Regions from separate parts of the Blautia luti genome, predicted to be linked through region 2. Evidence: riboswitches for the same ligand, from Rfam matches in the RefSeq annotation. Region 2 holds a riboswitch; the other holds the start of a gene.
The links. A riboswitch is a leader RNA that binds a small molecule or an ion and turns the genes downstream of it on or off. The one in region 2 is predicted to bind cyclic di-GMP.
Positions count from the first base shown of each region.

Region 1: linked by a shared signal. The riboswitch ahead of R8695_RS15770 (DNA repair protein) and the one ahead of R8695_RS14955 (hybrid sensor histidine kinase/response regulator) in region 2 are both predicted to bind cyclic di-GMP.

Region 1 is NZ_AP028156.1:3,407,421-3,415,365, forward strand. It holds gene R8695_RS15760 (LPXTG cell wall anchor domain-containing protein) at 1-4,495, opposite strand, end outside; gene lepB (signal peptidase I) at 4,530-5,138, opposite strand; gene R8695_RS15770 (DNA repair protein) at 5,110-5,394, opposite strand; cyclic di-GMP riboswitch class I at 5,549-5,678, opposite strand; gene R8695_RS15775 (ABC transporter ATP-binding protein) at 5,893-7,776, opposite strand; gene R8695_RS15780 (ABC transporter ATP-binding protein) at 7,769-7,945, opposite strand, start outside.
Region 2 is NZ_AP028156.1:3,236,606-3,244,550, forward strand. It holds gene R8695_RS14955 (hybrid sensor histidine kinase/response regulator) at 1-2,762, opposite strand, end outside; cyclic di-GMP riboswitch class I at 2,974-3,064, opposite strand; gene R8695_RS14960 (diguanylate cyclase domain-containing protein) at 3,587-5,347, shown strand; gene R8695_RS14965 (MATE family efflux transporter) at 5,384-6,685, opposite strand; gene R8695_RS14970 (MFS transporter) at 6,875-7,945, opposite strand, start outside.

The DNA.
Region 1 (7,945 bases), 170 kb from region 2:
AAAACAGAATCAATTGACCTTTTTGTAATTTGTACGGTTTATTATCATCCCCTGTTACTTTCATAGAAAGTTCCTGACCATCTATTGTCGCAGCAATGTGCACTCCATTTACAAAACCAGAAAACCAAGGTGCATAATTTCCCTCTGCAGTAACTATATTATCCGTTAGCGCTGAAGTATATCCTGCTGTCCATGTCCAGCTACGATTTGTGGTCAATCCTTTATATGTTAATCCTTCCGGAATACTATCCTGAATATCAGATATTTCAACAGTTTGTTCCCCTGAATTAATAACTGCAATAGTATATCCAATTACTTTTTTACCTGAGCTGGTAAAAACTTCCTTACTGGCAATTTGAGTTCCACTACTCAGATTACTATTTTCCTGATAATTATAAATTCCCCATACACTTTTCTGTAAATCCACAGATTTGGGATTCTCATATTTATTATCAACAGTAACCCTGATAGCTTTATCAGTCGAAGCACTGTCAACTACTTCAAATGATGCATTCTCAGAAGATATTACGTCCTTTTCTCCGGTAATATCTGTAGCATCCTTTGCTTTTACAACCTTTGCCTTGTAAGTAGTTGTTCTCTCCTTTCCTTCTACATCAGCATTAGTCTCTACCAGCGTGTATTCCCCTACTGGAAGATTATCAAAAGTATAACCCCAACGGGAATTATCCCAGCTTGGACAGCTGAAATCTGAATATTTTACTTCTTTTTCATAAGTTCCATCTTCAAATTGAATTGGCTCACCACTTGATGTCTTTCCAGTAAGTTTAAATATAATATTTCCATACTTGTTTTGATATTCCTTCTCAGAATAATATGGCGAATATCCATTAAACGTTTTCTGCAAATACAACTTTCCTTTTTCTGACCCACCGTATACAGTTACAGATTTAGAACGATCCAGATATTTAACTGTGTTGATAAATGAATAGCTTCCTCCATTCTTTTTCTGTTCATCTGACAGGATAATCTTCGCCGGATACTGTATAGTAACCTTTTCCCCTGACTTCAGCTCATCAATTAACCATCTCAAAACTATTCTGTTACTCTCAAATGTAACACCGGCTGTTCTATCTCCGAATTGGGCTGTAAATGTAGCATTTCCTTCTCGGACACTACCATTTTTATTCTCGTAAAAATCAATCCAACTAACAGTCGATTCTATTCCATTAACTTTTTTAATAAGATGTATGCTGTCGCCCAATATCATTCCTGTTGGCAATTCATCTGTCAGATATTGATCTTTTACATTGTTTGGATTACTTTCATCATTCTTAAGAGTAATCGTATAATTAAATTCCTGTTCATCTGAATAAACTTTACTTGTATCTTTATCAACCGTTTTATTTATTACTATCGGGTTCTTTACAGTAATATCTGTATTACCGCTGCCGCCTGACCCAGTTGTTACATTATTCTTCAGTACAGTATTTCCACCTGTTTTATCTGTATTTACTCTACACTTGTATGTAAAAGTAAGTTGCTCATGTGCACCAATTTTATCAACAGTCCACTGTAGATTCTGTCCATTCACATCAAAGTCAACTTTATGCCCGTCACTCAACGAAATATTTTTCTGGCTTTTTGTGATTTCCGTACTATTAAACTGCGCAGATATAAATTCCAGTCCATTCGGCAACACGTCCTTAAGCGTTTCATTAGCAACCGGAATATCTGTTGGATTTTCAACAGTGATCTTATAGATAACTTCAGCTCCATTATTCAATACACCATTGGCATTTGATTCCTTTTTTACAGTTGTATAGCCTTTATGATATTTAACCTTTACGTTCTCTGTATATTGATTTTTATACTGAGCCTGATTAGAAATATCACTGTTATTGCTCAAATCCTTCATGGCTGAATCATCAGCATCTTTTACTTTTACCGTAAAACTAACTTCTTTCGTTTCACCAGATGCGATATTACTTTCACTTGGAATCCATTCAAGAGTGTAAATACCATTATTTTTATTTTTAGTTACAGTAATATTCTTGCTCTTCAAATCTGCTATCTGTGCATCCGTTAATTCCAAATATTGCGGTAAAGTATCAGTAACCTTGTAATAATTACCTTTCGAGTCTTTTACTATAATTTCATTTGTACCTTCATTTTTCACTGACAAAGTATAAGTAATAGTATCTCCCGCTTTAACACCATTTTTAACACTAGTATTATCTGCTTTTTTACCTACAACAATCTTTTCCGGTTCCCTGGAAGGTATAATAAGTGCATCATCCTCTGTCTCTTTAACCGGATATTCTTTATATGGATGTGGCGCAATTTTAACATGATTCCGGATAATATCTTTTTGAATTTCTGAATTCTCCCGATTCTTGTAATCTTCCGGCACCTGCAGTTTACTTGCATTCAACTGCATCTTAAGGTTAAGATGCGCCTGTTCCTTAGTTGGAACATTACCATTCATATTCTGATTCGGAATCTTTAGAGTATAAGTAACTGTCTTTCCATTAATGTTCAGATTCTCGACAGTTCCTCCCTGCAAATTTGTAAATTCCAAGATTGTTTCTTCATCTGAAGTTACAACCTTTCCATCTTTTACTTTTACCCCCTTGGGGAATGATATATTATCAGGCAAGGTAAATATATCTGTCACTTTCACATAATCTGTCCAGATTTCACCATAATTTTCTCCATTAGAGTGATTTGCTTCAATAGTATATTCATAATTTCCTGTCAGATTTGATCCTGATACCTCTGTATACGCCTGCTTCTGATTATTTACTTTCTTTGAAACCGGATACCACTCATTCTTTGCAACCCATGTAAGAGTTTGAGAATCACCTAAATAATCTGTTCCTGATGTTCCCTCAGGAGCTTTCGTTCTGGTTTCATCTACAGATAACGTCATCTGTGTCTTAGCGGGCATTGTTCCATTTGTAGAACTCAACTCTACATCGAACTCAATTGTAGAACCAGCAGGCTGTTCATATTTAATATAATATTCTCCATTTTCCTCCACTAGTTCTAATTCCAGCGCATCCTTTCCACCATTATAGTTTACAGTCCGCTTTCCATTTTTAAATCCCTCTATATGCACTCCTTCTGGCAGCTTTCCAACTTTAACATAAACAGTTGCTTTAGAGTTAGGATTATTTGCCTGAGAATATGTTGATACAACTTTTGCAGAAAGTGGCTCGCCAGTGTTATCTTCTGGTTTTGATGCTGACAATTCAACTTTAATACGCTGATTAACCGCATCTCCATCTTCTCCGGTAGCTGCCATAGAACTCGTCTCATCATCCAGTGCTTCCGGTGCATCATCTTCGTCTTCTTCAGCTGCCTGTGCTGGTTCCGGTGTCTCCTCCGGCTCCGCCGTCGGAGTTTCTTCTATATTATTATTGTCCGGTTCCTGTGCGTCTGCATCGTCCGCTGCCGGTTCTGCGTCGCCATAGTCGAAGTTCGGGTTGCGTGGCATGGTTACGTAGCCGACGATGATCGCGTTGTCCAGGTTGTATGTATTCTGTTTTACTTCTTTATCAGAGTCGCCGATCACGGTAGTTACCTGGGCGTCATTGGCGTTGAGGACGATTCCGGCGTGGTCGGGGGTGCCGTCCTGGTTGCCGTCGAGGATGATCAGGTCGCCGGTGTTCGGGGTGTAGCCTTCTTTGGAGACCGGTGCCCATTCCCAGCAGTCTGATGGCTGTACCATTGCGGATGACGGGATGCCTGCATAGCTGAGACAGAAGTCTGTGAACTGTGCGGACCAGTTATCGCGGTACGGGTCGCCTGCCCATGCGCCGTAGCGGGTGTAGCCGTTCATTGTGGCGCCGTCTTCTGCTACATTATAATTGGAAGTGCTTTCTCTGTAGCCGATCTGTGTCTGGGCGATGGCTGCCAGATCGCTGCCCCAGTTTCCTGTCAGGGATACAGAGCTTACAGAATTCTGCCATGTATCTGCATCTTCTACATCTGCATTCGGGTCAGAGTAGCATGCCAGTGAATGTGCATGCTCTTCTTTACCACAGGCAAGTACCTGCTCGTAGCATTCTGCTGTGTGCTGATGTCCTTCGCTCTCCTCCTGGTCACAGGTGAGAATGTCCTCTGTCTGGTAGCATTCCTCTGTGTGCTGGTGTCCTTCATTCTCTTCCAGTCCGCAGATCAGATTGCCTTCCTCATCATAGCACTCTTCTGTATGAGTATGAGCACCTTCACCCTCTTCCAGTCCGCAGATCAGCGTCTGTTCCTGGGTATAACATTCATCCGTATGGGTGTGTGCTCCTTCGCCTTCTTCTTTCCCGCAGATCAGACGGTTCTCATAACATTCATCCGTATGAGTATGTTCTTCTATTCCACAGTGAGGAGTTCCCTCTGCAGTAAGTGCCGGAAGGATCAGCGCATATACAGTACAGAAAACTACTATACATGCCAGAATACTGACCGCTTTCTGCCAGCGTTTATGCTTCCGGTTCTGCAGCTTGAACTTCGCCGCCTGATGCAACAACGTATTTTTCATCTGACATCTCTCCTTTTCCCTTTTCCTGTTCCCCTTACTTCACAGGACCTGCTGAACTCAAAGGCCAAAGCCTGAATACAATCTTTCCTACGATCTGCTCCTCTGCCACGCAGCCTACTGATGTATTTCGGCTGTCAATGGAAGTGGATCTGTGATCTCCCATCACGAAGTATCTGCCATCCGGCACCTGATAGGGGAGTTTGATATTGCAGTCTCCCAGAGACTTCTCTACCAGATAGGGTTCGTCCAGGGGGTCGCCGTCCACTGTGACATTTCCCTTCTCATCGATATCTACCCAGCTTCCGGGACCTGCGATCATTCGCTTCACCAGAATCTTATTATTATAGTAGAAAGCGATCACATCTCCCTGGGTGAAATCTGCACCTTTCACAGATACCACGATCTGACCTTCCTGAATAGTGGGATACATGGAATTTCCATATATCTGCAGTACCGGAAGTAACAGTACGGCGATCAGAACTGCCGCGGCTGCTACTGCGATCAGTGTACCGATGGTATTGCGCAGCACCTGATAAAACCGGTGCCTGTATTTACTTCTGTTTAACTCTGCCTCCAGCTGTGAGACTGTGGGCAGGGAAGTAATTTCTTTTTTCTTATGCTTCCTCATGCTGAATGCTTTCATTCTCCCGCCTGTCTGCATGCTGTCTGATATTCTCCAGATACTGGTCTGCTGCCTGCTGTGCTGCCTCGAATACCTTATTGATCCGAAGTGCTGCTTCCGCGATAGATCCGGCTTCCTGTTCCATCAGTCTCCGGTCTTCCAGCTTCTGCTTCGTCTCCTCCAGCTCCTGCTGCAGGCGCTGCACTTCTTTGCTCTGTTCCAGGAGCATTTCCAGTAAATCTGTGCGGCTTAAACGCCGCAGCTCTTTTTCAGTCATTATGCTCTCCATCCAAGTTTATTTCTCACTGCATTTGTTTCTGTGCAGAAATGTTTCTTTTTGATGCTTATTTTTGATTTTATTAAGTCATATTTTTGACTTTTTCTGACTTTTAACATACAAAAAAAGCCACAATTATTCTTTGATAAAAAATAATTGCAGCCGAACTACCTTATAAATTAATCCTTCCCGGATTAATACTCCTCTTATGTATGTAAATACTTTTTTATCAAAGGCTCCAAGCTTTGCGTCCCTGGCTCACACCAGGTTTGCCAATTCCATATTCAGTTTCGTACGTTTCACCATGCTTCTCATATTATACCTCTTGGGACAAAAATTTGTCAACCGGTACCAGTCCGTTATATTGTACAATTTTACGTTCACTTTTTGCATATTTCGTACAATTTTCGGTTTTATCAGTAATATATATATAAAAGCGCCTGCCAATCTGTTACTATTGACGATTGACAGGCACTTTTTGGTTAGACCAATTCGGTTTTATGATAATTCCAATTTTCCGGTATACAGCTGATAGTAAGTTCCTCTCATCTTAATGAGGTCTTCATGATCGCCTCTCTCGATGATCTTACCATGATCCAGTACGATGATGGCATCGCTGTTTCTGATGGTTGAGAGTCGGTGAGCGATTACGAATACGGTACGGCCTTTCATCAGGTTATCCATACCTTTCTGTACGATACTTTCTGTACGGGTATCGATACTTGAAGTTGCTTCATCCAGGATCAGTACCGGCGGGTTGGCTACGGCTGCTCTGGCGATGGAGAGAAGCTGGCGCTGACCCTGGGAGAGTTCTTCGCCGTCTCCGCTTAACATGGTGTCGTAGCCCTTTGGAAGCATCTTGATGAACTGGTCAGCATGAGCCAGTCTTGCTGCCTCGTATACTTCCTCATCTGTGGCATTCAGTTTACCATAACGGATGTTTTCCTTGATAGTTCCTGTGAACAGGTGCGTATCCTGAAGTACGATTCCCAGAGAACGTCTCAGGTCATCTTTCTTAATCTTGGTGATATTGATTCCGTCGTAACGGATCTTACCTTCCTGAATATCGTAGAAGCGGTTGATCAGGTTTGTGATAGTTGTCTTTCCTGCGCCTGTAGAACCTACGAAAGCAAGTTTCTGTCCAGGTTTTGCGAAGAGGCTGATGTCTTTCAGAATGACTTTATCCGGATTGTATCCGAATGTAACGTCTTCGAAACGAACATCTCCGGTCAGTTCTGTGTAAGTTACAGAACCATCTGCGGAATGCGGATGTTTCCATGCCCACATACCTGTTCTTTCTTTACATTCTGTAATGTTGCCGTTGGCATCTTTTCTTGCATTCACAAGTTCTACATAACCTTCATCCTCTTCCGGTTTCTCATCAATGAGTTTGAAGATACGTTCTGCACCTGCAAGTGCCATAACGATGGCGTTGAACTGCTGTGCCACCTGCATAAATGGCTGAGTGAAACTCTTTGTGAACTGTAAATAGGAAGCCATAACACCAAGAGTGATGCCACCCACACCAGTTACAGAGAGAAGTCCGCCAAGTACTGCTGTCAGTACGAACTGCAGGTTACCGATGTTACCGATCACCGGTCCCATCATATTTCCGTATTTATTGGCATTTGCGGAGCTCTCGAAAAGTGCTTCGTTGAGTTTATCGAATTCTTCTTTTGATTTATCTTCGTGGTTGAAAACTTTTACCACACGCTGACCATTCATTCGTTCTTCCACGAAACCGGTCACATCTGCCAGAGATACCTGTTGACGGATGAAATATTTGCCACTGTTGGAACCAATCTTACTGGTAACCTTCAGCATAATAAAAATAATCACAACTGCCAGAATCGTAAGCAGCGGACTTAACAATAACATGGAAATAAAGGTAACCACGATCGTAAACAGTGCCATCAGTGCCTGTGGGATCGCCTGACTGATCATCTGACGCAGGGTATCTGTATCGTTAGTATAGAGGCTCATGACAGATCCGTTTGTATTCTGGTCGAAATAGCGGATCGGAAGAGTCTGCATATGCTCGAACATATCATCACGGACACTTTTAAGCACACCCTGACCGATATAAACCATCATTCGGGTATAAATAAATGTGGCAATCACACCAAGTGCAAAAATACAGCCAAGGACTGCAAGTGCCTTATAGAGTTCTGCAAAGTTCGGATCTGTCTGTCCGATCAGCGGGATGATAAAGTCATCCAGCAGAAATTTCAGGGACAGGGATACTGCAATACTTGCTGCGGAACTGATAAAGATGCAGATAAATACGATGATAAACTGTATCTTATGGGTTCCTGTCATATATTTCAGAAGTCTTTTGGCAGTTTGGATGGTGTTCTGGTCTAATTTTTTCTTCTTATTCATCGTCTCCGCCTCCTTTGACCTGTGATTCATATACTTCTCTGTAAATATCATTTGTCTTCAGCAGTTCTTCTGAAGTACCCACACCTGCGATCTTACCGTCATCCAGTACGATGATCTGATCTGCATCTTCAATAGAAGAAACTCGCTGTGCGATAATAATCTTTGTTGT
Region 2 (7,945 bases):
CGCAGTGTTGCCGTCAGCCGGGAACGGAACAGCGGTTTTGCAATAAAAGCATCTACGCCTGCAGCCTTTGCTTCTTCTTCGATCTCGCTGAATTCATAAGATGTCAGTACAATAATGGTAATCTCTTTCCCTATCCGTTCCCGGATCTGTCTGGCTGTTTCAATTCCGTCCATATCCGGCATTTTCCAGTCTAAAATAACAGCAAAGTAATCATTTTTTAGCTCATGACGTGCATAACAGCGCTCAACGGCTTCTCTGCCGGAAAGGACCCATTCGCCTGTAATACCGACTTCTTTCAGCGTGGCAACTGCACTTTCACAGCATGTCCTATCATCATCCACAACCAGAACCGGCAGATTCATCAAATCTCTGTCCTGTTCTTTTTCTTTTTCCTGAAGCTCCAGATAAATTGTTACTGTAATTTTAGTTCCCTTGTGTAAGGTGCTGTCCACTTTAATATTGCCATTCATCAGGTTCACAATATTTCTGCTGATCGCCATTCCCAGACCGGTTCCCTGAACCTTGGTTGTCCGGTGGTCATCTGCGCGGCTGAAAGGATCAAACATGATTTTCTGGAATTCCGGCGTCATACCGATTCCATTATCTTCAATCGTAAATTCATAGCATCCAAGTTCTGAAAATCCATTTGGCTTTTCCTCTATGGAAAAAATAATATTCCCACCATCTGGCGTATACTTGATTGCATTGCTCATCAAATTCACAAATACCTGCTGGATTCTCAGGCTGTCACCACAGACAGCCTCATGTTCAATATGATTGATGTGTATATCAAAATTATGTTTATGTTCATCAAGCACCGGTTTCGTAAGTGTAATAAGATTATCTACCAGCTCTGACAGATTGAAATCTTCCTGTGCCAGTGTCATTTTTCCACTTTCAATACGTGCCATATCCAATACTTCATTGATCAGCCCCAGCAGATGGCGGCTTGATTCTGTGATCTTACTGAGACATTCAATAACTCTATCCTGGCTCTCAATATTTGCTCCTGCGATTGCCGTCAGACCCACAATCGCATTCATTGGTGTCCGGATATCATGTGACATATTGGAAAGGAATTCTGTCTTCGCTCGATTTGCATTTTCTGCGGACCGGTAAGCCTCTTTCAGTGCCTGACGGGATTCAATCTCTGCTTTCTTCTCCTGTGTCACATCCATGGATGCCAGCAATACCTTTTCCAGCTTTCCGTTCTTCCATTCCAAGGGAATATAAGAAGCGATTTTATAAGTCTTTTCATCCAGGCTGCAATACTCAAACTTATAAATATCATTTTCACTTTTCAGTTTTTTCCGAATATTATCCGGGGCTATCAGGATATCTATAGCTTCCAATGGTTCCAGTGTCTTATATTTTTCAAGAACCTGCATCTGAAAATCATGATAAAATCCCAGAGGTTTATATATCATCTGTCCATTCAGATTGTAGAATTCATATCTGTCATTTTCCAGATCACAGACAACAAAACGGTCAACCAGACGCACAATACTCTGAATCAGCTGCCCCATGGAAGCATTATCCGCTGCCATCTGCAGATGCCGTGCGCTCTCTACCTTTGCCTCTGTGATATCACGCAGAAAGATCATGGCATATTCTGAATCCTCTATCTCGCCACGTATAATCACATTGCGGACCCATCGTTCTTCTCCATCCAGAGTGATTCGGCACTCTAAAGATAATTCTGTTTCCAGACCTTTCAGTTTTTCTGCAATATAACCACGGTCATAAAAAGCAGCTACCGCTTTCTTATCTGTTTCCACAACATAGGAATCCACCAAATGCCGGATCAGTTCATCCCATGTACGACTCTGTTCAAAAACTGTCATCAGGGACGGTTCAACCTTAAAGGTATCAAATGTGTTTGCTTCCAGGTTTACATAATATTCGCACAGATCTGTTTTCGTAAAGGCACGGTGGAAAGCAGCTGACTTTTGTGCCTGCATAGACTCTTTTTTTTCTGCATCAATATTGATAAATATGCCGGCAATCCTGCTGGCAGAACCATCCAAACGGCGTATTACTTCTGCCGATGCCCGAAACCACTGGTATTGATTATCCTTCATTCTCATACGATACTCTACCTGGTATTTTATCTGGTTCGTCTTATCCTTAATTGCCGCCTGAAGCTGCACCATTACTCTTTCTTTATCCTGTGGATGCAGAAGATCTGACCAGGATTCCAGTTTATTCGGAAAATCCAGAGTGTCATGATAGCCAAGCATTTTTCGGAATTCATGACTCCAGTTTGCATTCACAATCTCACTGTTTTCGTCACAGTCAAAATACCAGAAGCCGGAATAGATAGCCTCATTGAGCAGTGTCAAATTTACATGATCCCAGTTGACCTGTACGGACATAACCCAGATCTGTCTGCCCGCCTCATCTGTCGCATCCTCTTTACAAAGCCGTACATTTTTCACTGTACCGTCTGCTGCAAGGATCTGTGCTTCCCCTGTTCCGTGAAGCTGCAAAAAACGGTCTCGCTCCAGTATATCTTCCTCGTCATAAAAGAAGTTTCTCAATGAGCCTTTTGTCTGTTCCATGAAAGTATCGAATGTATATCCTGTACTATGCAACAGCAGATTATTCACAGACAAAATAGACAGGTTTTGGTCATAAGATCCTGTCATTATACCTACCCCGCCATTATTTTCCAGTGTTTTCTGTACGGCCTGTGACATGGCCTGTGTCTGTCCCGTTACAGTCTCACCTAAAGAATATATTTTGTCTTCATAATTTCCCATTTTATAAAAATCCTCTCTTCATCCTGCCTTTATCTGTATACAGAGAACCTGTACCTGTCAGTTTTCGTACCCTTTTAGGCATATAAAAAGGACACCTGCCAAAATATGCCAGTGTCCCTACTATATTTCTTTAAAATCACACATCTATATAGTATAAAAGTTATCAAAATCTCTTCCGTTTTCACATCTTTTCCATATATAATATGGAAGCAGTTGCAACCGGCTGACCTGGTCAAACTTGCTGACTTTAGCCCCTTCTGGCTTTGCGTCCCTGCCTTTCAACAGGTTTGCCTTTAAATAATTTCCATTTTTATCAAAAATACCACGAATGTTTTTACACGTCAATAATAAATTCCATTGCCGCAGGCAATCTGGAATGAATTTCGGCTACGTTACTGAAAACATAATGAACAATAACGTTGTAAAGAGCATGCTGATTGTGGGAATACTTTTTTATTTCCGGTCAAAAGCAAGGCATACAGGTACCGGATCCTGAATTTCCATTCTGTCAGGTTCTACCATGCAGTCATAGGCCAGAATATGTACACCTGCCCATTGATCTCCACATGTGCAATAAAACGATTGGGGCGATCTATGAAACGACCCTCTGTGATATGTTCGTACTTCGTTTTTTCTGCTCCTCTTTACGCATTGTATACATACCATAGCATGTTTTCCCCATACCTACAACATTTTCACCTTAGGAAACTTTTATATCTGTCTGATTTTACCTATGTTTTAAAAAAAATTCATTCCGTTTTTTCATTTCTGTGCTATAATGTTCCATCATAAAAATATCCGATATATAAATTGAGGTAAAACAGGTGAAGAAAAAAAATCTTGTGCCTCTTATGGTTTTTTTACTGGGCATGTGCCTTGTTGGTTTCATCGTATACAAAACAGACACTCACGAAAAATGGCAGAGACGCACAACCGCACAATTAAATGTATCAACCTACGGTGAACGTATTAAAAATGAAATTACAAATGGAATTGCGATCACAGATACTCTGAAACAGGTTCTGATCAGTGAAAATGGAGATATCAAGCAATTTGATACGATTGCAGAAAATCTTATATCTGATTCTATTGAAAGTGTACAGCTTGCTCCGGATGGTGTTGTAACAGATATTTATCCTGCTGAGAGAAACGAGGCAGGTAAAATTGATCTGCTCCATGATAAAGACCGTGGCAGAATTTCCTGTTATGCAAGAGACAACCATACAATCATTACACAGGGACCCTTTAAATTGACACAGGGCGGCTATGGAATTGCAGTCCGCAATCCGGTCTACCTGAATGATGAGCACGGACAGGCGTATTTCTGGGGATTTACCATTGTTATCCTGCGTGTTCCTGATATTTTTTCCGACTCGATCCATGCACTTTCAGGTTTTGGATATGAGTACAGACTTTCCAAAACAGAAACTCCCTGGAGTGACACTTATAAACCCGTTTACCAGTCAGATGGTCAGATAACGCAGCCGGTTTCTTATGATTTTACCATAGGGAAAGAAAGCTGGAAGTTCGAAGTAACTCCTGAAAGCGGGTGGAGAAACAATCTATTGATCGTAACAGTCAGCACGATTTTTACCGCTATCACCTTACTTCTGTCAGGGCTTACCAGGGTATGTCTGGTATCAAAAGAAAACAAAAATAAATTTCAGATACTGGCACGCACGGATTCTCTTACAGGTATTTACAACCGCTATGGATTTGACGAATCAGCAGAAAAGATGATGGATAAAAATCCGAAAGGACATTTTGTGGCCGCACTCCTTGATCTCGATGATTTTAAGTTTATTAATGATATTTATGGCCACGCCTATGGAGACAAAGCATTAAAGAGTCTGGCAGACAGCATGAAAACATTTTTCCCATCTGATGCATTACTGGGAAGAAACGGTGGGGATGAGTTCTGTATTCTTTTACAAAATTATACCTGCGAAGATGCAAAAGAACTGCTGCAGCAATTTACCGGACTTCCAAAGACATTCTCATACAAGGGAAAAGAACAGTCATTTAACATTTCTCTGGGATATGCGGAATATCCCACATTTGCAGCCAGCCGTTCACAGCTCATGCGCTGTGCTGATGCAGCCCTCTATGCAATAAAACTTCATGGAAAAAACGGATGTATGGCTTACAGGGAAGGTCTTCAGTCAGGAATCCGTAAACAACTGGGATTCGCATTTAAAGATGTCTCTGAACACCTTCCGGGTGCATTTATCATATACAGAGCGGACAAAGACGATGACGAACTCTTTTATGCAAACCATGAGTTCCTTCATATGACCGGATATAAAGATATGGACGAACTGTTCAGACTCACCAATAAGCGCTTCCGCAGCCTGATCCGAGAAGATGAACAGAAACAGATCGAATCCAGTATCTGGGAACAGATTGATAGTGGTAATAAAAATGACTATATTCACTTTCACCTTCGAAAGGCTGACGGATCCTATCTTTCTGTCCTCGATCACGGAAGAATCGTAGAAAGCCAGCAATACGGAAGAGTATTCTATGTATTGTTCATGGACTGGGAGGCTATGCATATTCATTACAGCGATAAATTTTCCGGATAATAACAGACATACGACTGTTTTTCACGAAACCATAGTTCAGACAACTGCCATGCTTTTTCTTCTGTCTTTATATGCCAGAAACAGAATTGTCAGAAACGTAACTGTCTCCGCTGCAAGAAGAGAGATCCAGATTCCATTTAATCCAAATAATTTCGCAAGTATAACTGCGCAGATAACAATAGCAATAATTCCTCTCAGTAATGATCCGACAATCGCAATTTTCGGTTCATCTACTGCTGAGAAATATGCCACCAGTACAATATTGATTCCTGCCACTATAAATCCAAGGAAATACAGACGCAGTCCTGTATGTGCATAATTCAATAACTGAACATTGTTTTCACTGTTGAAAATGCTGATCAGCGTGTCGGTTGAAGTCCAGATGATCAATTGGATCAGTGCTTCTACAGCAAGACATACGAGCAGGCTCCATTTCAGAAGTTTTCTTACCTGAGTGGGCTGACCTTTTCCGTAGCTTTCACTGATCAGGGGCTGTGCTCCCTGGGCCAGACCGTTGAAAATTGCAAATGCCACGATAGAAAGGTTTGCCACAACTCCATAGGCTGCTACACCCATATTTCCCGCGATTCCCAAGATCAGGAAGTTAAATACAATGGCGATCACACCGGAAGACAATTCCCCGACAAATGCGGAAACTCCCAGCTGACAGCAGGAAATCAGGTGTCTGAATGACGGTTTTTTCCAATGGAATCCTACATGGTTTCTGCTGCTCCTGTAGTGTGTGGCACAGACGCTCATTGTTACGATCGGACAGATTGCAGTAGCAAGTCCTGCTCCGGAAAATCCCAGACCGACAGGAAACATGAATATATAATCAAATATAATGTTAAAGATACTTCCACTGATGGAACCGATCATTGCAATAGAAGGCGCTCCATCGTTTCTGGCAAATGCAGTAAATGTATAATTTGACATGAAGAATGGTGTTGCGATCAGAATAATTCTCACATAGTTTCGTCCAAGTCCGATCAGTCCGGCATCTGCACCCAACAAAGCCAATGCTTTGTCCGGAATAAAGATTCCGATCAGCATAAATGGAACTGCAGCCAGTATACTCCAGGTTACTGACTGTACGAAATAATGTTCTGTATTTTCTCCTTTTGCCCTGCTTATGGCATACCTGGTAGCGGAACCAATCCCGATCATAGCCCCAATCGCATAGATCAGTCCATAAACCGGCAGGATCAAATTGAGAACTGCCAGTCCGTCAGCACCGGAATATACAGATATAAAGAAAGTATCTGCCAGAACATAAACGGAAATCCCGATCATTCCGGCAACACTCTGGGTTACATATCTGGTGAATCTTTTCAGCATAATACTCCGCTCCTTCGTTATATTGTCAGCATTGTCTTCCTTTCATCTGCAGACTTATCTCACCATTATACCCATATAAAACAAAAATGCAACCACAAAAACTCCAGACATAAAAATCTCCTTAAGCAGATTTTTTAATGCTGCTCAAGGAGACTCTGTTGATATTCGCAATTCACTTCACGACACTCTTTATTTTACCCGGTTTTTTTTCAGGTCTTCTACAATTTCATTGTAACGTTTTTTATTCAGGCGATAGAAAAACAGTACAATTGCTGTCACTATCCATAAAACTCCCGGAATTGTAGTAAAGGAATGTCTCATAATACTGAGAACAGCCGGATTCTGTACATGATTTGCCACATATCCATATTTTCCAAGAAGTGCTGCAAGTAGAGCAGTTCCTATTGCCATGCCAATTTTATTTCCCAGTGACACAAATGCATATTGAAAACCATCATTCCTTAAGCCCGTTTTCCACTCTCCGTATTCTACGCAGTCGGGAATGATCGCATAGATTGCAGTGTTAAATCCAGAAAAAAAGAATTGTGTAATTCCTGCAAGTGTATAGAACGCTGCCGGTGTTTCTTTTACATTGAAGAAGAACATACAGAGCATGGAAATTCCGGTAAAAAGGGCAAAAATAGATGCAGTTCTTCCTTTATTATTCAATTTTCGGAATACAGGCTGGAAACATGCAGCACCGATAATGGATGGAATGATAATGCACATGGAATATGTAGTATAGTAGGATGCATTTCCCTCTACATAAGTGAAATAGTATAAAACATCTGCATTTCTTCCATAAAGTGTAAATCCGAATAACACCTGTCCGATTAATGCCAGAATATATGGGCGGTTCTGTATCACTGCTCTTAACTGCACTTTTATGGATATTTTGTCTTTTTCCGGCATAATCACCTGCTCTTTTGTTTTTGCGAAACAGAAGAAATGACAGGCTGCAAAAATACATCCGTATATGATTGCTACCAGTAGGTATCCGGTTTTAGCACTTTGACTGCCAAGTTTTCCAATCAGTGGAACTGTAATGATATTGATAATTCCAATTGCAACCATTGCAGATACTGAACGTGATGTATTAATCTTTGCACGTTCATCGATATCCTGTGTCATTGCTCCACAAAGGGTGCCATACGGGATATTTACACAGGTATATCCAAGTACCAGCAGACAGTATGTAATTACCATATAGATAACCTTTGATCTGTCCGACCAGTCCGGATGTGCCCAGAATGTCATAAT